3 regions of the Nocardioides sp. CPCC 206347 genome follow, and region 1 is predicted to be linked to each of the others. Evidence: predicted binding sites of a transcription regulator. Region 1 holds the regulator's gene; each other region holds the start of a gene.
What was found. The regulator HrcA, encoded in region 1, represses chaperone genes, less so after heat shock. The targets are predictions, from matches to a motif close to TTGGCACTCGNNNNNNNCGAGTGCCAA.
Positions count from the first base shown of each region.

Region 2: groL (chaperonin GroEL) is a predicted target of HrcA. The motif match lies at 4,880-4,906, and genes of this name have one in related genera.
Region 3: groES (co-chaperone GroES) is a predicted target of HrcA. The motif match lies at 2,696-2,722, and genes of this name have one in related genera.

Region 1 covers NZ_JBMCYZ010000002.1:1,024,529-1,031,789, reverse strand. The annotation lists gene ACOACQ_RS11355 (winged helix DNA-binding domain-containing protein) at 1-51, shown strand, start outside; gene ACOACQ_RS11350 (16S rRNA (uracil(1498)-N(3))-methyltransferase) at 55-798, opposite strand; gene dnaJ (molecular chaperone DnaJ) at 829-2,001, opposite strand; gene hrcA (heat-inducible transcriptional repressor HrcA) at 2,038-3,063, opposite strand; gene ACOACQ_RS11335 (hypothetical protein) at 3,238-3,987, shown strand; gene ACOACQ_RS11330 (MBL fold metallo-hydrolase) at 4,008-4,856, shown strand; gene ACOACQ_RS11325 (DUF3097 domain-containing protein) at 4,901-5,722, shown strand; gene ACOACQ_RS11320 (DUF6752 domain-containing protein) at 5,727-5,981, opposite strand; gene ACOACQ_RS11315 (methyltransferase domain-containing protein) at 5,978-7,261, opposite strand, start outside.
Region 2 covers NZ_JBMCYZ010000002.1:341,763-349,023, forward strand. The annotation lists gene ACOACQ_RS07865 (acyl-CoA synthetase) at 1-985, opposite strand, end outside; gene ACOACQ_RS07870 (OsmC family protein) at 1,046-1,510, shown strand; gene ACOACQ_RS07875 (hypothetical protein) at 1,497-2,168, opposite strand; gene ACOACQ_RS07880 (SGNH/GDSL hydrolase family protein) at 2,261-3,100, shown strand; gene ACOACQ_RS07885 (SigE family RNA polymerase sigma factor) at 3,139-3,642, shown strand; gene ACOACQ_RS07890 (hypothetical protein) at 3,644-4,834, shown strand; gene groL (chaperonin GroEL) at 4,968-6,599, shown strand; gene ACOACQ_RS07900 (hypothetical protein) at 6,800-7,261, opposite strand, start outside.
Region 3 covers NZ_JBMCYZ010000001.1:1,169,227-1,176,487, forward strand. The annotation lists gene ACOACQ_RS05575 (YciI family protein) at 89-388, shown strand; gene groL (chaperonin GroEL) at 583-2,220, opposite strand; gene groES (co-chaperone GroES) at 2,290-2,583, opposite strand; gene ACOACQ_RS05590 (MMPL family transporter) at 2,813-4,978, shown strand; gene ACOACQ_RS05595 (THUMP-like domain-containing protein) at 4,991-6,166, shown strand; gene ACOACQ_RS05600 (hypothetical protein) at 6,271-6,450, shown strand; gene ACOACQ_RS05605 (MBL fold metallo-hydrolase) at 6,548-7,168, opposite strand; gene ACOACQ_RS05610 (S-(hydroxymethyl)mycothiol dehydrogenase) at 7,165-7,261, opposite strand, start outside.

The DNA of each region.
Region 1 (7,261 bases):
GCCGAGCTGGACGAGGAGATCGCCCGGACCGAGGCATTGCTCGCCCGGTGAGGCTCAGGCGCCCCAACGTGGCGTGCGAGCGAGCAACGCCGACACTGCGGCCACTCCGGCCGTCGACGTGCGGAGCACCTCGGAGCCGAGGCCCACGGCCACCGCACCCGCGGCGACGAAGCGCGCGACCTCGTCGTCGGTGAGCCCACCCTCGGGGCCGACCACGACGAGGATGTCGCCGTCGCCCGGCAGGGCCAGCGCGGCCAGCGGTTCGGTCGCTTCCTCATGCAGCACGACGGCGACGTCGACGCCGGCGATCAACGCGGCCACGTCGTCGGTCGTGGCGAGGGGATCCACCTCGGGGTGCCACGCACGGCGCGCCTGCTTCGCCGCCTCGCGGGCCGTCGCCTGCCACTTGGCGTGCGACTTCGCAGCCCGTTCGCCCTTCCAGACCGCGACGCTGCGGGACGCCGCCCACGGCACGATCCGGCCGACGCCGATCTCGGTCAGCACCTCGACGGCGAGCTCGCCGCGATCGCCCTTCGGCAGTGCCTGCACGACGGTGAACTGGGGCGACGGCTCCAGCTGGTCCGCGATCTCGCGGACCAGCACCGAGAACTCCCGCTTCGACGTCTCGCTGACGTCGCCGGTCGCCACCCGACCGACCCCGTCGGCGAGCTGCAGCGACTCCCCCACCCGCAGCCGTCGTACGACGACCGCGTGGTGGGCCTCGTCGCCCTCGACCGTCACGGTGTCACCGGCAGCGACACCGGCCAGCGATGCGACGAGGTGCTGCGGGAGGGTCATCGGCTGGTCTCGTCGGGCGATCGCGTCAGGTCAGTGCGCGGTGAAAGCGTCGCGGAGCCGGCCGAACATCGACTTGTGCGTCGGCCGCACGTCGCCCGTGGGCTGCTCCTCGCCCCGGATGGCCGCCAGCTCGCGCAGCAGCTCCTCCTGACGGGCATCGAGGCGACCCGGGGTCTCGACCGCGATGGAGACGACGAGGTCGCCCCGACCGCCGCGCAGACCGGGGACGCCGCGACCGCGCAGCAGCACCTGGTGGCCGGACTGGGTGCCGGCCGGGATCGGCAGGTCGAAGCTGGTCTCGACACCGGAGTCCTCGGCCTGGTCGAGGTCGGCCTCGAGGGTCGGGAGCGAGATGGTCGTGCCCAGCGCGGCCGCGGTCATCGGGACCGACACCGTGCAGTGCAGGTCGTTGCCGTTGCGCTCGAACGTGGCGTGCGGCGCGACGTGGATCTCGACGTACAGGTCTCCGGCGGGGCCGCCGCCCGGGCCGACCTCGCCCTGCTCGGTGAGCTGGACGCGGGTGCCGGTGTCGACGCCCGCGGGGATCTTGACGGTCAGGCTGCGGCGCGAACGGACGCGGCCGTCACCCGCGCAGTCGCGGCAGGGGTCGGCGATGACGGATCCGAAGCCGCGACACGCAGCGCAGGGGCGCAGGGTCCGGATCTCGCCGAGGAACGAGCGCTGCACGTGCGCGACCTCGCCGGCACCACGACAGGTCTCGCACGCCACCGGCTGGGTGCCCGGGGCGGCACCGGCACCGCTGCACGTCGTGCAACGGATCGCCGTGTCGACCTTGAGCTCGCGCGAGACGCCGAAGGCGGCCTCTGCCAGCTCGACCTCGATGCGGATGAGGGCGTCCTGGCCACGGCGCACGCGGGCACGCGGACCGCGGCCACCGCCCTGGCCGCCACCGCCCTGGCCGCCGAAGAAGGCGTCCATGATGTCGGTGAAGGAGAAGCCGGCACCCTGGCCGCCGCCGAAGCCGCCGCTGAACGGGTCGCCTCCGCGGTCGTACGCCGCGCGCTTCTGCGGGTCGGACAGCACCTCGTACGCCGCGGTGACCAGCTTGAACTGCTCCTGGCTCTCCGGGTCGGGATTCACGTCCGGGTGGAGTTGCCGGGCCAGGCGCCGGTAGGCCTTCTTCAGGGCGTCCGCATCCGCGTCGCGGGCAACACCCAGCAGTTCGTAAAGGTCCGTGCTCACTTCTTCTCCATCATCCTGAGGCGCCGGGGAGCGCCATCAGTTCTCGTCGAGGATGCGCGACATGTAGCGCGCGACTGCGCGCACCGCCGCCATCGATCCGGGGTAGTCCATGCGGGTCGGGCCCACGATGCCGAGGGACGCGAGCGCGTCGTCGGGGCCGTAGCCCGTCGCGACGACACTGGTCGACGCCAGTTCCTGGTAGGGGCCTTCGGCACCGATCCGGACCGTCACTGCGCCACTGCCGGTGGCCTCGCCGAGGAGCTTGAGCAGCACGACCTGCTCCTCCAGCGCCTCGAGGAGGGGGCGGACCGACGTGTCGAAGTTGTCGCCGAAGCGGGCGAGGTTCGCCGTACCGCCGACGACGACCCGCTCGTCGGACCGGTGGTCGCTCATCGCGTCGACCAGGGTGTCGACGACCGAGACGGTGACCGCCGAAGGAGCCGGGGAGCCGGGCTCGGGGTGGATCAGCGCGTTGAGCGCCGCCGCCGCCTCGGCGATGACCTCACCCGTGGCGGCAAGGTTGACGCGGGAGCGCAGCGCGGCGAGGTCGGCCTCGGCAAGCTCGCTCTCGAGCTCGATCAGGCGCTGCTCGACGCGGCCCGAGCTGAGGATCAGCACGAGCAGCAGGCGGGTGGGGGTCAGCGCGACGATCTCGACGTGGCGCACGGTCGAGTGCGACAGCGAGGGGTACTGGACCACGGCGACCTGGCGTGTCAGCTGCGCCAGCACGCGCACCGAGCGGTGGACGACGTCGTCGAGGTCGACCGCCCCGTCCAGGAAGGTCGCGATCGCACGCCGCTCGGCAGAGCTGGTGGGCTTGACCGTCGAGAGCCGGTCGACGAACAGCCGGTAGCCCTTGTCGGTCGGCACCCGGCCGGCGCTGGTGTGCGGCTGGGCGAGGTAGCCCTCCTCCTCCAGCGCGGCCATGTCGTTGCGGATCGTCGCCGGGGACACGTTGAGGTGGTGGCGCTCGACCAGCGCCTTGGAGCCGACGGGCTCCTCGGTCGCGACGTAGTCCTCGACGATGGCGCGCAGCACGGCGAGCCTGCGGTCCTCCTGCATGCCCCACCTCCTGCTCGTCCTGCGCCAGTTCGTCTGGCACTCCGCTCCAGCGAGTGCCAATGCTACCGCTGGAGGGCCCGAAACCCCGGACCGCCGGACCGAGACCTTCCCCGCACCCGCCGTCGCATGTAGGTTAGGCTCACCTAATTCCCGCGCTGAAGGAGAAGGCCCATCGTGTCCCTCGATACCGGCATCGACGCAGCTCGCGTCGACATCCACCGCCTCGCGGCGGCGGCCCGCAGCATCCTGGCCTGCCCCGACGACGTCTCCCTCGTCGTCGACGGGATCGACGACATCACCGCGGGGCTCGATCACGAGCACCTCGAGATGCGGGACCACGGCGGGCGCCCGGTCTTCGCGTGCCCGGCCGACTCCGACCTCGCCCGCGCCGCCCACGACCGCCGCGGCGCCCTGCTGACCCTGCGCAGCGGCCTGGGTCGCCCGGGCTCCCCCGATCGCGACGCGACCCTCACCCTGTCCGGCCGGCTCGAAGCGAGTGGCCTCGAGGAGTGTGAGTGCTGCTGCGAGGTGCGCCTGCGGGTCAGCCTGCACCTCGACTTCGCCGTCCTCGCCCGGGACAGCGCCCCCGAGTCCGCCCCCGACAAGGCCCGCCTGCGGGTCCCGCTCGCCGCCTTCGGCTCGCGCGCCCACGACCTCAACCGCGGCTTCCTCCAGCGCTCCGTCGAGCACGCCAACCTGTGCCACCAGGACGAGCTCCGCCGCGCGATCGCGACCCGGACCGACACCCGCCTCGGCGACATCGTGGGTGTCCAGCTCGCCGAGCTCCAGACCACCGCGGTCGTCCTGCAGTGGGTCGACGTCGACGGCGCCCACGACGCCGAGCTCCGCTTCCCCCGGGCGGCCACCTCGACTGCCGACCTCGGCGAGCTGCTGCGCTCCGAACTGCACGCCGGCATCTGTTGACCGGGCCGTAGCCTGACCAGGTGCCGTTCACCGAAGTTGCCGACCGTGTCTGGGTCCTGCGTCACCCGTGGTTCGACCTCAACGTGACCGTGGTCGGCGGTGACCGCGGGCTGGTCGTCGTGGACACCCACGCCTCGTCGCTCGCCGCGACCGAGGTCATCGGCGAGCTGCGCAGGCTGGGCCGCGGTGACCTCGTCGCCGTGGTCAACACCCACGAGCACTTCGACCACACCTTCGGCAACGCCACATTCCTGCAGGAGTACGGCGACCTGCCGATCCACGCGACGGAGGAGGCTGCCGAGCGAACCGTCCCGGCGGGCGAGCGGATCAAGGGCCTGTACCGCGCAGCCGACGACGAGCCGCGTGCCGAGGAGGTGCTCGCGACCACCATCCGGCCCGCCGACACGACCTTCTCCAGCGCCTCCGTGATCGACCTCGGTGACCGCCAGGTCGAGCTCGTGCACCCCGGGCGCGGCCACACGGGTGGCGACCTGGTCGTCCGGGTCCCTGACGTCGACGTCCTCCTGGCCGGGGACCTGGTCGAGGAGTCGGCGCCGCCCGGACTCGGCGAGGACTGCTGGCCGATGGACTGGCCCGGCACGCTCGACCTCGTCGTCGGGCTGCTGACGCCCGCCTCGATCGTCGTGCCCGGTCACGGAGCGATCGTCGATCGCCGCTTCGTCGAGGAGCAGTGCGACGACCTGCGTGCCGTCGCCGAGACGATCCGCGACCTCGCCGGACGCGGCGTGCCCGAGGCCGAGGCCGTCGCCGCCGCGGAGTGGCCCTTCCCCGCCGAGGCGCTGCGGCACGCCGTACCGCGGGGGTATGCGCAACTCCCCCGGGCGCGCCGCCACCTGCCCATGGCGTGACCGGCCTAGGCTCGCCTGTCGTGGATCGCTACGGGACCGACGTGATGGCCGGAGACTGGAAGGTCCCCAAGCGGGGCCGCGCCGTGGAGACAGCGGGCGACATCGGGCTGGTCGTCGAGGAGGTGACCACCGACTGGTGCGGCGAGATCGTGGCCGTCGACCGCGACCTGGACACGCTCACCCTCGAGGACCGCCGCGGCAAGCGTCGTACCTTCCCGCTCGGCCCCGGGTTCCTGCTCGAGGGCAAGCCCGTGATCCTCACCGCACCCCTGCGAGCCGGTGCCTCCGGCCCGGCGAAGCCCACCCGGACCGCCAGTGGCTCGATCGCCGTCCACGACGCGCAGGCCCGCGTCGCGCGCGCCAGCCGGATCTTCGTCGAGGGACGCCACGACGCGGAACTCGTCGAACGGGTCTGGGGCGACGACCTGCGCATCGAAGGCGTAGTGGTCGAGTACCTCGGCGGCGTCGACGACCTCGCCGACCACCTGGTGTCGTTCAAGCCCGGACCGCAGCGCAAGGTCGGCGTCCTGGTGGACCACCTGGTCCGCGGCTCCAAGGAGTCCCGGATCGCCGACGCGATCGCGCGTGGTCCGAACGGCAAGCACGTCCGGATCGTCGGCCACCCGTTCGTCGACGTCTGGCAGGCCGTCAAGCCCGACCGGATCGGCCTGAAGGAATGGCCGACCATCCCTCGCTCCATCGAGTGGAAGAAGGGCGTGTGCCAGCACCTCGGCTGGCCACACCGCGACCAGGCCGACATCGCCCGCGCCTGGAAGCACATCTTGTCGAAGGTCGACTCGTACGCCGACCTCGAACCCGCCCTGCTGGGGCGGGTCGAGGAACTGATCGACTTCGTCGCTTCCTGACGGGTCAGAGACCGGCGCGGAACTGCTTCAGCACCTCGTCGACGCGGGCCTGGTCGCGGGCCTCGAGCGGGATCAGCAGCTCCGCCACGACGTCGGTGAGCTCGGCGATCCGCCGGTTGAGCTGACGGTTCTCCTGCACCTCGACCTCGAGCGCGGCCACCCGGGCACGCAGGCCGCTGGGGTCACGGAGTCGCTTCGCAACGGGCTCCGGGAGCTTGTCCTTCGCCTGGGCGCGCAGGCGGTTCTTGCGCTCGCTCATGGGTTCTCCTTCGGTTGCGGCCAGTGGGCGCGGATCCGGCACACGGCCGGGTCGGGCGCGTCGTACATGTCTTCGCCCGGTTCGACGGCCAGGTGCTCGACGACACCTCCGGCCCGCTCGATGGCGTCCTGGATCGTCGCCGGGTCCACCCGACGCACGAGCTCGTGCGGTTCGCCGGGAGTGCCGGCCGGCGCGGTGACGCCCTTGACCGCAGCGGGGAACTCGAGGAACAACCGCCCGCCCCCGGGCCGCAGCGCCATCCGTGCCAGCAACCACAGCTGGTCGAGCGCCGGCTGGTCCAGGCAACCGACCAGGTGCCGGGCGTAGAGGTGGTGGGGCTCACGGGCCAGCCGGGTGCCGTGCATCAGGGTCGAGCGAAGCTCACCGAGGATCAGCTGGTCGACCTTGACGGTGAGCTCGCGCCGACGGTTGCGGCGCCGGATGAAGCCGAGTGCACCCCGCGAGAAGTCGAGAGCGATGACCTGGTGCCCGCGTCGCGAGAACCACAGCGCATCGCGGCCGGTGCCGGGGCCGAGCTCGACCACGGGCAGGTCCCCGAAGCGCCTCTCCGCCCAGTGCGCGAAGGACGACGCCGTGTTCGGCACCCGCCGGACGTCGGGGCTGGCGAAGAACTCCGTCCAGCGGCCCATCTCCGCCCGGAAGCCACGCAGCCAGCCATCGAGTCGTCGTACGCCGGCGGCCGGGTCGGCGTAGCGGAAGGACGGATCGGGGGTGCGCCACTGCGGCCCGTAGAGGAAAGACAGCATCGCGTCGGTGTCGCGGGGCGCGGGGAACTCGTAGCCGTGGAGCTCGATGGTCGAGAACGGAACGATCTTGTCCCGCGGCAGGGTCCCGCTGCGGTTGCCGAGCTGGAAGAACGTGTCGCCGACGTGGAAGGCGACGAACACGTCGATGTGGCAGGTCCGGCCGTCGGAGAGCTTCAGCAACAGCTTGATGTCGCCGCCGGACATGCGCAGCAGGTTCCAGCCACGCGCGCGCATCGCGCGACCGATCCGGTAGGACTCGGCGATGATGTCGGCCGGCGAGGAGTGCGGGGAGAGGTAGCAGAGGTCGGTGTCGGAGTCGTGGGCGAGCATCCGGCCTTCGCGGACCGCTCCGAGCAGGGCGCCGTAGTTCAGGTAGGCATCGACCTTGGCGTAGGTCCGTAGGTCCTCGATCGCCCGGCTGGTGCCGGCCATGATCTCTTCGCGGATCGCCTCGCCGGTGTCGGCGAAGGATCGCGCCAGGTGGCCGACCTTGTCGACCGACAGGCGGTTGCC
Region 2 (7,261 bases), 680 kb from region 1:
CGGAGGCGCCGTACGAGTCGAGGATGAAGCGGCCGGGCAGTGCTTCGCGGATCTCGGCGCGGACACCTTCGGACAGGGGAGCGGCACCGTTCGACACGGCGGCCAGGCTGGAGAGGTCCCAGCGGTCGGGCTCGGCGAGGATCGCCTCGGCCACCGGTCGTCCCATCGCGTCCCCGAGGAAGGTCATCGACACGACCTTCGCCTTCTCGACCAGGTCGAGAATCTTGGCGGCGTCGAAGGTGGGTTCGGTGTAGAGGGCGATCGTCTGGCCGGCCACGTGGCCGTTGCCGAGGATCCACTGGCTGCCGCCGTGCATCATCGGGCCGCAGGCGAGCAGCACCATGGGGTTCTCGACGGCGATGGCCTCGGCCGCCAGCTGCTCGACCGAATCGAGCGGAGCGCCGTAGCGGGCGGCGTTGAGGGCGGCGCGGATCAGGTCCTCGTTGCGCCACACGACGCCCTTCGGGTTGCCGGTCGTGCCGCCCGTGTAGAGGACGTAGTGGTCATCTGCGGAGCGGCCGGTGATCCGGCGCTCGGGTGACGCGGCGGCGAGCGCGGCGTCGTACTCCTCGCCGAGGACGACGAGGTGGCGCAGGGTCGGGGTGTCGAGCTCGGCCAGTGCGTCGACGTACTCCGGCGCGATGATCGCGGCCACGCAGTCGGCGTTGTCGTAGAGGTACGCCAGCTCGTCGCGGAGGTACTTGAAGTTGATGTTGATCGGCACGGCCCGCGCCTTGAGGCAGCCGTAGAGGGCGTCGACCCACTCGATCCGGTTGGTGGCGTGCACCGCGACGTGCTCGCCCGGCTGGATGCCCAGGCCGACCAGGTGGTTGGCCAGTCGTGTGGAACGCTCGTCGATCTCCGCGAAGGTCCAGACGCGGTCGGCGGTGACGACTGCGGCCCGGTCGGGAACGGCGTCCGCCATCACCTCGATGACGTCGGCGAGGTTGATCGGACGTGCGGCGGTCACTGTGGTGGGGGTCACACGGCACAGGATGCCAAACTAGAACAAGTTCTCGCCAGAGGTTCGGGGGAGAATGCTCCGGTGACCGACCACCACTACGCGCTGGATCTCGTCTGGCAGGGCAACCGCGGCACCGGGACCAGCGGCTACCGCGACTACGGCCGCGACGTGACCCTGCGGGCGGCGGGCAAGCCGGACCTGCTCGGTTCGGCCGACCCGACGTTCCGCGGCGACGCCACCCGCTGGAACCCCGAGGAGCTCCTGCTCGCCGCACTGGCCCAGTGCCACTTGCTGTCCTACCTGCACTCGGCCGTGCTGCACGGCATCGTCGTGACGGCGTACGACGACAGCCCGGTGGGCGTGATGTCCCAGGCGGGCCACGGCGGACACTTCACGTCGGTCACCCTGCGCCCCCGGGTCACCGTCGCCGATCCGGCGCACGTCGACCTCGCCCGGGAGATCCACGGCGAGGCCAGCCGCAACTGCTTCATCGCGGCGTCCGTGAACTTCCCGGTGCTGCACGAGCCGGAGATCAGGCTCGCTTGAGGGTCGGGATCACGTCGTTGAGAAGGGAGCGCGCGGTCGTCCGGTCGGGGGCGACCACGCTGATGTCCACGACGGTGCTGCCGTTGACCACGTAGAGCGACCCGCCCTGCAATTCGGTGCCGCTCAGGGAGATCGTGGTTCCGAAGATGCGTCCGGTGCCCAGTGGGGTGTCGACGTTCTCGCCTTGCGTGGTCGTGACATCCAGGTCGATGAAGGCTGCCTCGAACTTCGCCTGTGACGGGAGGCTGCCACTCTGGTCGAAGACCGTCACGGTCATGACGCTGGCGAATCCCATCAGGTAGAGGTCGACTCTCTTGAGCGTTGCCCGGAGCTGATCGACGGTCAGCCCGGTGCGCTCGGCGAGTTCCTTGCCGCGTGGACTGTCCGCGGCGAAGGACAGGTCGCTCTCGCTCAGTGCCGTCCATCCCGCCGGGACAGAGATCCGGACCCCCGCACGCCGGGCGGTGAACGCCTTGGCCTTGGGCTTCTTCTTCGGCTTGTCGGCCTTGGGCTTCGGCTTCCCGTCGTCCTTCGACGGGCCGAGCGGCGAGGACGAGGACTCGATCAGGATCTTCTCCGAGTCCGGCACCGTCTCGGTCGCGCAGCCTCCCGCCAGGAGGGCGGTGGCGACGAGGAGGGGAGCGAGGCGTCGGAGCATCCGCCGACAGTAAAGGGAAATGGTGCGGATCGTCCGGCGTTTCGCCATGGTCCCGCCACTGTCCGTTCAGGCTGGTCTGGTTCAAACGGGACATGACTCGCAGCCGTACCGCCCTGCTGGCCGTCGGCGCCCTCGTGGCCGGCGTCGGGGTGACCACCGGCGGTGGCCGAGAACTGTTGCGCCGGCAGGCCGCGATCGCCCGCGCCCGGATCGGCAAGCCCCTCGGTGAGGACGCGTTGGCCGCCGACAAGACCTGGAAGAAGAAGACGTACGGCGGCCCGCCCCTCCAGTTGCTCGTCCTCGGTGACTCGATCGCCGCCGGGCTGGGAGCCGAGCGCCCGAAGGACACCCTCGGCGCCCGCATGGCCCGCGACCTGGCCAAGCGCCTGCACCGGCCGGTGGCGCTGCACACCGCGGCGGTCGTCGGGTCGGAGACCTCGGCCCTGGCGGGGCAGCTGGACGGGCTCGCCGAGGGCTACCGCGCCGCCGTCGCCGTCATCGTGGTCGGCGGCAACGACGTCACGCACCGGGTCCCGGTCAGCGCGTCGGCGTCGCAGCTCGAGGAGGCGATCGTCCGGCTGCGGGCCGCAGGGACGGAGGTCGTGGTCGGCACCTGCCCGGACCTCGGTGCACTGCGGCCGGTGCCGCAACCGCTGCGTTCGCTCGGTTCACGGATGTCGAAGCAGCTCGCCGCGGCGCAGGCTGAGGTCGCCGTACGCAACGGCGCGCACGCGGTGTCGCTCGCGCACGTCGTCGGTCCGTTCTTCATCACCAACCCCGACGAGATGTTCAGCCTCGATCGCTTCCACCCCAGCGCCCTGGGCTACAAGCGGACGGCCGGGGCGCTCGTCCCTTCGGTGCTGCTGGCTCTCGGGCACGCGGGGACCGTGCCCTTCGGCCATCACGCGCCGACGACCGCCGCGGTGGAGTGACCCTCCAACCTTTTGGCGCTGATGTGCGTTGATGGGGTGTGACCACCGATGAGGAATCGTTTCGCCGCTGGGCAGGGGAGCGCCAGTACGCCCTGCTGCGGACGGCGACGTTGCTCACCGGCGATCGACAACGCGCGGAGGACCTGGTCCAGGAGGCACTGACGAAGGTGGCGCTGCGGTGGCGCCGGCTGCGCGACGACAACCCCGAGGCCTATGCCCGCCAGATCATCGTGCGCGACAACATCTCCGCGTGGCGCAAGCGGCGCCGTGAGGTCGTCGTCGACCACGTGCCGCGCGTCGTCGTCCCCGACCACACCGCCGCTTCCGAGCGCCGACTGCTGCTCGACGAGGCCCTGGCCACGCTGACGCCGCGGCAGCGGGCCGTGGTCGTCCTGCGCTACTACGACGACCTGACCGAGCGGGCTGCTGCCGAGGCGCTCGGCGTCAGCGTCGGCACCGTGAAGAGCCAGACCCATCTCGCCCTGAGCCGCCTGCGTGAAGCCGCACCCGAGCTCGCCGACCTCCTTCGAGAGGAGAGCTGACATGACCGATCAGCGACTGCGCGACCTGCTCCACGAACAGGTGGCCGACCTCGAACCGAGCGACCTCTCCGGTGCGGCCTGGGCCGGTGCGCGTCGGATCCGCCAGCGTCGTGTCGCGGTCGTGGCGGGCTCGGCCGTCGCGATCGTTGCCGTGGTTGCGGGCAGCCTCGTCCTCGCCCGGGGCGACGGCGGGGAGCCGACCGACCCCGCGCCGACGCCGACCACCGAGCAGACGGTCGTCCCGTCGTCGGTGGTCGCGCCCGGTCGCGACTACCGCGGAGCGAAGACCTGGTGGGCGCCGACCAGCGCACAGGAGAAGGACCTGCCGCTCCTGCGCGGTACCCCGCTGCCCGACGAGATCGACCTCGCCGAGGGTGCACCGGCCCATCCCGCCGGCGTGCGCGCCGTGGCCGTCTACCAGCTCGCCGGTGAGAGTGTCGCGCCCGGTCGGGTGGTCGTGATCGGCGCCGACCGGACGTCGTACTCACTGGACGTGGGCCGGCTCGACCGGGTCACCGACGAGCAGGGCAATGCGCAGTCGGCGCTGACCCAGGAGAGCCTCGCGCCCGACGGCAAGCACGTGTTCTTCGTCCAGGACAGCTCGCTGGAGGTCTACGACCTGATGAAGGGCTCCTGGTCGAGCTACGACATCGTGCCGTGGATGGGCGAGCAAGCGCTCTGGCTCAACTCCGCCGAAGTCTGGACGCCCGGCGAGCTGGGCCCGCCCGACGGAGTCGGAACGACATACGACGTCACGGGGTCCGGCATCGATTCGTCCTCGGGCGGCCCGGACGTGCCGCGGGTGTGGGACACGTCCGACGAACCGTTTGGGCCGATCCGGGTCTCGAGGAAGGACGGTGCTGCGCAGGCCATGTTCCTCGCCGAACCCGCGACGGGACCGACGGGCGGCCCGGTGGGTGGCACGGACGCGGTCGCGGCCCGGGTGGGGACCGTGGAGGGCGAGGACGTCCATCTCCTGGTCATGCCCGGCCTGGACGAGGGCCGCTGGAAGGGCTGTTGCCCCGTCGCCGGCTGGCTCGACGACGAGACGGTGCTGCTGCAGTCCCGCTCCGGTACGTCGCGGATCCTCGCGTGGCGGGTCGGGACCCCGGACCTCCAGCGGGTCTCCCGCCTCGTGGGCTGGGAGCCCGGCGAAGAGGTGCCCGTGGGGAGCTTCGCCGACCTTCGCTGAACGTCTTTTCCTTGCACTCGCAGGGGTCGAGTGCTAAACATGAGGCTGGCACTCGTAAGATCAGAGTGCCAATCCCGGACCGGCCCTTCGGACCGGATCACCACGAACGCACCTGCGAAGGATCGCAAGAGACATGTCGAAGCTGATTGCTTTCAACGAAGAGGCCCGGCGCGGGCTCGAGCGTGGCATGAACACGCTCGCCGACGCCGTCAAGGTCACCCTCGGCCCCAAGGGCCGCAACGTCGTCCTGGAGAAGAAGTGGGGCGCCCCCACGATCACCAACGACGGTGTTTCCATCGCCAAGGAGATCGACCTCGAGGACCCCTACGAGCGCATTGGCGCCGAGCTGGTCAAGGAGGTCGCCAAGAAGACCGACGACGTCGCCGGTGACGGTACGACCACCGCGACCGTGCTCGCCCAGGCCCTCGTCAAGGAAGGCCTCCGCAACGTTGCCGCGGGCGCCAACCCGATGGGCCTCAAGCGCGGCATCGAGGCGGCTGTCACGGCCGTGACCGAGCAGCTGCTCGCCCTGGCCAAGGACGTCGAGACGCGCGAGCAGATCGCCGCCACCGCCACCATCTCCGCCGGTGGCGACGCCACCGTCGGTGACGCCATCGCCGAGGCGATGGACAAGGTCGGCAAGGAGGGCGTGATCACGGTCGAGGAGTCGAACACCTTCGGCATCGACCTCGAGCTCACCGAGGGCATGCGGTTCGACAAGGGCTACATCTCGGCCTACTTCGTCACCGACCCCGAGCGCATGGAGACGGTCCTCGAGGACGCCTACGTCCTCATCGCCAACTCCAAGATCAGCAACGTCAAGGACCTGCTGCCGCTCCTGGAGAAGGTCATGCAGTCGGGCAAGCCGCTCGTCATCCTCGCCGAGGACGTCGACGGCGAGGCGCTGTCGACCCTGGTCGTCAACAAGATCCGTGGCACGTTCAAGTCGGTTGCCGTCAAGGCCCCCGGCTTCGGCGACCGCCGCAAGGCCATGCTGCAGGACATCGCGATCCTGACCGGCGGCCAGGTCATCTCCGAAGAGGTCGGCCTCAAGCTGGAGACCGCTGGTCTCGAGCTGCTCGGCCAGGCCCGCAAGGTCGTCATCACCAAGGACGAGACCACCATCGTCGAAGGTGCCGGCGACGCTGGCCAGATCGAGGGTCGGGTCAACCAGATCCGTGCCGAGATCGAGAAGTCGGACTCCGACTACGACCGCGAGAAGCTCCAGGAGCGCCTCGCGAAGCTGGCCGGCGGCGTGGCCGTCATCAAGGTCGGCGCGGCCACCGAGGTCGAGCTCAAGGAGCGCAAGCACCGCATCGAGGACGCCGTCCGCAACGCGAAGGCTGCCGTCGAAGAGGGCATCCTGCCCGGCGGCGGTGTCGCACTGGTCCAGGCCGGCGCGACCGCGTTCGAGAAGCTGGAGCTCGAGGGTGACGAGGCCACCGGTGCGAACATCGTTCGCGTCGCGCTCTCGGCCCCGCTGAAGCAGATCGCGATCAACGCCGGCCTCGAGGGCGGCGTCGTTGCGGAGAAGGTCGCCGGTCTCCCGGCCGGCCAGGGCCTCAACGCCGCGACCGGCGAGTACGTCGACCTGCTGGCCGCGGGCATCATCGACCCGGCCAAGGTCACCCGCTCGGCGCTGCAGAACGCCGCGTCGATCGCCGCGCTGTTCCTCACCACCGAGGCCGTCGTGGCCGACAAGCCGGAGAAGGCTGCCGCTGGTGGCGGCGACCCGACCGGTGGCATGGGCGGCATGGACTTCTGAGTTCCACCGCGTAGCAATCGCTTGCAGGGCCTCCGCTTCGGCGGGGGCCCTGTGGCGTTTCGGGACCGGCGCCGTCGGGCCCGGCCGTCGGTGATCGCGTGCGGATTCATCAAGGTATGTCGACGAATCAGCACCCCCCGTGGTTGCTCACCATGGGAAGTGCCAATCCGGCTACATACCTTGATGAACCCGCAGCGGGCTCACCACGAGTTCGGGCGGTTGAAGTCGTCGTCGTACAGGTCCTGCTCGTCACGGCGCTGCTCCAGGCCCTCCTGGTTGTTGCGCTCGAGCTGCTCCTGCCGGGGGTCCTTCTTGCCGTCGTCCTCCCCGTCGCCCTCGTTGTCGGGCTGCTGGGGGTCCTGAGGGGGCGGGTCCTGCGGCTGGGTCTTCTGGATCTTGTTGCGGAGCCGGTCGTCGACCGTTGCGGCGTCGTCGCTCTGCTCGTCGCCGCGGCCGGAGTCGGTCGGGCAGGAGCCCTCGGCGAGGACGTCGATCCCGGCGTCCCACGCGAGGATCGCCTCATCGGTCTTCTTGGCCACCTGCAACGAGTCGCCGACGGCTTCGTGCACGAGTGCGAGGTTGATGCGTACCGTGCACTCGTCGCGGTGCGGCACGGTCTCGAGGGCGGTCTCGTAGGCGGTGATCGCGTCGGGCCAGGCGCC
Region 3 (7,261 bases), on a different contig from region 1:
CTATGCCGGACCGAGGTGACAGCAGGCGATCACCAATGTTGCGACGAACACCTTCTTGCAGTGAGCCAGTCCGTGGCAGCCTTGGGCCATGCCGAGCTGGGTGTACTTCCTCCATCCCCCGCGGGACCGCTTCATCGAGACGATCACCGAGGAGGAGTCCGCGCTCATGCAGGCGCACGCGGGTTACCTCGAACAGCAGCTGGCCGAGGGAGCCCTGGTCCTCGCTGGTCCGACCTTCGGCGACACCAACACCGGAATCACGATCTTCGACGCCGAGGACGAGGACGCCGCTCGGGCGATCATGCAGGCCGATCCAGCCATTGCCGCCGGCCTGATGACGCCGGAGCTGCGCCCGATGCGGGTCAGCTTCCTCCGCGGGCGCGAGTGACCGTCGTACCACCCGTCGCTTCCGCCCCGCGGGTCGTACTCCCTGACTTGTGCTTGCGCTTCCTGGCCGTTGCAACAGCCAGGAAGCGCAGGAATCCCCGCTGAGGCGGGGATTCCTGCAACCCGAAAACGACACCGACCCGCCGTACCGGAGTACGACGGGTCGGTGCTTGATCAGTCGATCAGGGCCGTGGATCAGTGGCCGTGACCGTGGCCGTGTCCGTGGCCGCCCGCGTCGGGCTCCTCGTCCACCGGCTTGTCGACGATCAGCGTCTCGGTCGTGAGCAGGAGGCCCGCGATGGAGACCGCGTTGACGAGCGCCGACCGGGTCACCTTGACCGGGTCGATGACGCCCTGGGCGACCAGGTCGCCGAACTCGCCGGTGGCGGCGTTGTAGCCGAAGCTCGCACCGTTCTCGGCGAAGCCCTCGCGCACCTTGTTGGTGATGACGTAGCCGTTGACGCCGCCGTTCTCGGCGATCCAGCGCAGCGGCTCGTCGGCGGCCTTGCGGACGATCCGGACGCCGGTGGCTTCGTCACCGGTGAGGCCGAGGTCGTCGTCCAGCACCGACACGGCGTGGATCAGGGCCGAACCACCGCCGGGCACGATGCCCTCCTCGATCGCGGCGCGCGTCGCGGAGACGGCGTCCTCGATCCGGTGCTTCTTCTCCTTGAGCTCGACCTCGGTGTGGGCACCGACCTTGATGACCACGACGCCGCCGGCGAGCTTGGCCAGGCGCTCCTGCAGCTTCTCGGAGTCCCAGTCGGAGTCGGAGGTCTCGATCTCCTTCTTGATCTGCTCGACGCGACCCGCGACGGCAGCGGCGTCGCCGGCACCGTCCACGATCGTGGTGTTGTCCTTGGTCACGACGATGCGGCGGGCGCTGCCCAGCACGTCGAGACCGACCTGGTCGAGCTTGAGGCCGACCTCGGGCGAGATGACCGTGGCGCCGGTGAGCACCGCGATGTCCTGGAGGATCGACTTGCGACGGTCGCCGAACGCAGGCGCCTTGACGGCAACCGCGTTGAACGTGCCGCGGATCTTGTTGACGACCAGGGTCGACAGCGCCTCACCGTCGACGTCCTCGCAGAGGATGAACAGCGGCTTGCCGGCCTGGATGACCTTCTCCAGCAGCGGCAGGAGGTCGGCGATCGCCGAGATCTTGCCCTGGTTGATCAGGATGTACGGGTCGTCGAGGACGGCTTCCTGGCGCTCCGCGTCGGTGACGAAGTAGGCCGAGATGTAGCCCTTCTCGAACTGCATGCCCTCGGAGAACTCGAGCTCGGTCGAAGGGGTGTTGGACTCCTCGACGGTGATCACACCGTCCTTGCCGACCTTGCCGAACGCCTCGGCGAGCAGGTCGCCGATGTGGCTGTCGCGCGAGGAGACGGTCGCCACGGAGGCGATGTCCTTCTCGTCGTCGACCTCGCGAGCGGCGTCCTTGAGCGCGTCGCCGACAGCGGCAGCAGCCGCATCGAGTCCACGCTTGAGGCCCATCGGGTTCGCACCGGCGGCGACGGCGCGCAGGCCCTCGTGCACCAGCGCCTGCGCCAGGACGGTCGCGGTCGTCGTACCGTCACCGGCGACGTCGTTGGTCTTGGTCGCGACCTCCTTGGTGAGCTGGGCACCAAGGTTCTCGAACGGGTCGTCCAGCTCGATCTCACGCGCGACGGTCACGCCGTCGTTGGTGATGGTCGGCGCGCCCCACTTCTTGTCGAGGACGACGTAGCGGCCCTTCGGGCCGAGCGTCACCTTGACGGTGTTCGCGAGGGCGTCGACGCCGCGCTCGAGCGCACGCCGGGCGTTCTCGTTGAACTCCAGGATCTTGGGCATTGCTACTCCTTGGGAAGTGCTGAAGGCGCCACGCGAATCAGCGCAGCGCCTTCAACGGAGGAAACGGAATCAGGCGAGAACGGCGAGGACGTCGCGCGCAGAGAGGATGAGGTACTCCTGGCCGGAGTACTTGACCTCGGTGCCGCCGTACTTGCTGTAGATGACCTTGTCGCCGACGGAAACGTCGAGCGGCACGCGGTTGCCGTTGTCGTCGATGCGACCGGGGCCGATCGCCAGGACCTCGCCCTCCTGGGGCTTCTCCTTGGCGGTGTCGGGGATGACCAGGCCGGACGCGGTGGTCTGCTCCGCCTCGAGGGGCTTGACGACGATCCGGTCCTCGAGGGGCTTGATGTTGACCGACACGATGTCGACCTCCACTTTCTGAGCTGACTGCTTGGGTTCGGTGGGCGTGAGCCGGGAAGCGGACTTCCCGGTCAGCATTGGCACACTCGGTCCGAGAGTGCCAACCACGAAACTAGCACTCTCCGCAAGGGAGTGCCAGAGCGACCCCTGGTCGAGATGCCCGAAGTTCCGGCACGGCCCTACCAAAGTCGGTTGACCGACAGCACCGTTGCGCCGATAGCGTTCCAGCATGTTCGCTGCGCTCGGTCGGTTCGTGACTCGGTTCCGTTGGTTCGTCATCGCCGCGTGGGTGCTGATCGCCGTCATTGTCGGCGCCACGGCACCCGCCCTCGAGTCCACCCAGGACAACTCGGAGTTCCTGCCCGACCACTACGAGTCGATCCAGGCCCTGAAGCTGCAGGAGGACAAGTTCTCCGACGCCTTCTCCCCCGGCGCGATCCTCGTCATCGAGCGCAAGGACGGCGCGAAGCTGACCGCCGCCGACCAGACCGCGGCCACCGACATCGCGAAGGAGGTCGCCCCGACGCTGGGCAAGAAGACCTTCCAGCAGCTGGTCATCACCCAGAACGAGGAGGGCAAGCCCAACCTGTCCGCCGACGAGACGGTGATGTTCGGCATCGTCCCGCTCGCCGACGGCGCCACCGGGTACGACCCGCAGGCCTTCGACGACGCCAAGGACCTCCGCAAGGAACTGGGCGACCTCGAGAAGGGCACCGACCTCGAGATCCGTACGACGGGCGCGGTGCCCCAGGGCCTCGACTCGCAGGAATCGGGCGAGACCACCCTGCTGATCGTCGCGATCGCGACGGTCGTGCTCATCGTCGGCCTGCTCGCCCTGATCTTCCGGAGCGTGCTGATCTGTCTGCTCCCGATCGTGGTCGTCGGCCTCGTCTCCTCGATCGCCACCGGCGCGATCGCCTGGGCCAACGACATCTTCGACCTCAAGGCCGACTCGTCGGTGCAGCAGATCCTGATCGTCGTCCTGTACGGCGTCGGCACCGACTACATCCTGTTCTTCCTGTTCCGGCACCGCGAACGGATGCGCCAGGGCGCCGCTGTCCGCGACTCCGTCGTCCACAGCCTCGACCGGGCCGGCGAGGCCATCGCATCGGCCGGCGGCGCGGTGATCGTCGCGTTCATGGCGCTGATCCTCAGCTCGCTGAGCATCTTCCGGGCGATCGGCCCGGCCCTGGCGATCGCCGTGTTCGTCACGCTGATCGCGGCGCTGACCCTGGTGCCGGCCCTCGTGTCGCTGCTCGGCAAGGCGCTCTTCTGGCCCTCGAAGTCGTGGCAGAAGGAGCCGAAGCACGGCACCTTCATCAAGCTCGGCAACACCGTCGGCCGCCACCCCGGACGCACAGCGCTGGTCTCGGGCGGAGCGATGGCGGTGCTCGCGATCTTCGCCCTCAGCTTCAACCCGTCCTTCGACTTCAACTCGAGCCTGCCGGACGGCGTCGAGTCGACCGAGGCGATGGAGACCTTCCAGGAGCACTTCTCCGCCGGTGCCGCCGAACCCGTCCCGGTCCTCGTCGACGCCAAGGGCACCACCGTCACGCCTGACCAGCTCGAGGCGTTCAAGACGGCCCTCGGCAAGGCCAAGGGCGTGGACGAGGTGGCCGGTCCGGTCCCGTCCGCGGACCAGTCCGCCTTCCAGTACTACCTGACCCTGTCCGACGACCCGGTCTCCGACGTCGCCCAGGACAACGTCAGCGGGCCCATCCGCGACGCTGCCCACGAGGCCGCTCCCCAGGGGACCGAGGCCTATGTCGGCGGTACGCCCGGCATCTTCGCCGACATGTCGGCAGCGATGGCCCGTGACTACAAGGTGGTCTTCCCGGTGGCCGCGCTCGTCATCATGGTGATCCTCGCGCTGCTCCTGCGCAGCCTGGTCGCACCGTGGTTCCTGATGGCCGCGGTCGCCCTCGGCTTCGCAGCGACCCTCGGCCTCACCGTGATCGCGTTCCAGTTCATCGGTGGGGAGTCCGGCCTGATCTTCATGCTGCCGATCTACATCTACCTGTTCGTCACCGCGCTCGGGACGGACTACAACATCCTGATGATCGCCCGACTGCGCGAGGAGGCGCGGGAAGGGCGCGATCCGCACGAGGCGGCCGCCCAGGCCGTGACGCACGCGGGGCCGACGATTGCCGCCGCGGGCGTCATCCTGGCCGGCACCTTCGCGTCCCTGATGCTCGGCGGCAACACGCTGATCGTGTCGATGGGCTTCGCGCTCGCGGTCGGCATCCTCATCGTCGCGTTCGTCATGTCGATGTTCTTCACGCCGGCGCTGACCTCGCTCCTGGGACACGCTGCCTGGTGGCCCGGGCACGGCGATGCGACCAAGGACGCGCACCAGGACACCGACAGCGCGACTCCGGAGTCCGTCACGACCTGACAGGATCACCGGGTGGACCTCGATGCCTTCCGGTGGCTGCTGACCGACGACGGCCAGACCCTCCTCGCGGAGGCGACCGCGCTCGTCGACAGTGGCGCGAGCGCCCTGGCCGCGGGCTCCGCCCTTCGTCGTACGACGTCCGCGGAACGCGCGGCAACGGCACTCACGCAGGTGGACCTGCGCGTCCGCGCGGTGGCGAAGTTCGGTGACCTCGCGCCGCGGATGTACTTCACGCCGGACGCGCTGGAACAGTCCACGCGGCTCCGGGTCGCCGAGCACCGGGCCGGCCGCTACACGGCGTTCGAGGCGACCAGCCTGATCGACCTCGGCTGCGGGATCGGTGGCGACCTGATCGCTGCGTCGCGGGCCGGGATCGTGTGCGCCGGCGTGGACCTCGACCCGGTGCGGGTGGCGGTCGCCGAAGCGAACCTTGCTGCCCTTGGCCTGGCCGGAGCGGTGCAGGTCGCCGACGCCACCGAGATCGACCACCGGGCCTTCGACATCGCCTTCGCCGATCCCGCGCGTCGTACCGGCGCGGGGCGCAGCTTCCGGGTCGAGGACTGGACCCCGCCGTGGACCTGGGTCGAAGGACTCCTCCGGCGCGACGCCTGCGTCAAGGTCGCCCCCGGCATCCCGCACACGCTGATCCCCGAAGGCGTCGAGGCCGAATGGGTCAGTGACGAGGGCGAGGTCAAGGAAGCCGCCCTGTGGGCAGGGCGGACCGCGACCGTGGCCCGCCGCGCGACCGTCATCGGGTCCGGCGGACTCGCCAGCCTGACCGACGAGGACGACCCCGGCCCGGCGGCCGTCGGCGTACGGCCGGTCGGCGCCTACCTCTACGAACCCGACGGCGCGGTCATCCGCGCAGGCCTGGTCACCGCCGTCGCGGCCGGCGTCGACGGTGGCCTGCTGGACACGAAGATCGCGTACGTGATGGGCGACTCCGCGTTCCGCTCGCCCTTTGCACGCGGCTACCGGGTCGTCGAGGAGCTCCCCTACCGGGAGAAGCAGCTCAAGGCGGCGCTGCGCGAACGCGGCATCGGACGACTGACGATCAAGAAGCGCGGTGTCGACGTCGTCCCCGAGCAGCTGCGCAAGCGGCTGGCACTGAGCGGCGACAACGAGGGCACGATCGTGCTCACCCGCGTTGCCGGCGAGGGCACCGCCCTCCTCGTCCAGCCGTTCTGAGCCACGTCCCGGCCGGCGTCAGGGAACCTTCTCCGGAAATCGCGTGATGTTCCGGGGCCCAGCGCGTCTGGACTCTCGAACACCTCGGGACCAAGGAGTGAGAGATGTCCAACCACGTGACCGTCAAGCACCGCGCGACAGGACCGATGCCCGCCATCGAGCGTGCCGCCAACGCCGCCGACGCCGGCGCCCACCGCGGGCACCGCACGACGGGCCTGCCCATCCTCGGCATCCTCGGGATCATCCTGATCATCGTGGCCGCCGTCCTCGCGACCAGGGGCTGACGTGCGGATCTCCCTGCGGTCGCTCGTCGCCGCCGTGAACGACCTGCTCATCCGGCCGTTCCGCAACGCCCGGCGCTGACGCCGGGCCCGCGCGGGATCAGTCGCGACCGAGTGTCGCGGCCTCTGCGCCGATCGTGGTGTCGGCCCCGTGGCCGGTGTGCACGACCGTGTCGTCGGGCAGCGCGAACAGGTTCGCCCGGATCGATGCCTCCAGCGTCGGACGATCGCTGAACGAACGACCGGTCGCACCCGGCCCGCCCTGGAACAGGGTGTCGCCCGTGAACACGCACCCCAGGTCCGGCGCGTAGAGGCACACCGCGCCCGGCGCATGGCCGGGCGTGTGCAGCACCCGCAACGTCGTACCGGCAACCGCGAGGACCTGGCCGTCCGACAGGTCGACGTCCCAGAGGTGGTCGAGGTGGGTCATCGTCCACAGCGTCCGGTCGTCGGGGTGCAGCAGGATCGGCGCGACCACGAGCTCCCGGAGCTCGGGTGCGACCCGGACGTGGTCGTCGTGCGCGTGGGTGCACACGATCGCCCGGACCTTGCGCGTCCCGACCACCGCGATGATGTCGTCGACCGAGTGCGGCGCATCGATCACGATGCACTCCTCGTCGTCACCGACCACCCAGATGTTGTTCTCGACGTCGAAGGTCTCCCCGTCGAGGGAGAAGGTGCCGCTCGTGACAGCGTGGTCGACCCGAACTGCGCCGCTCATGAGATGACCACGACCGAGCGCAGCACGTCGCCGTGGTGCATCTTGTCGAAGGCGGCCTCGATGTCACCCAGGCCGATCTCCTCCGACACGAAT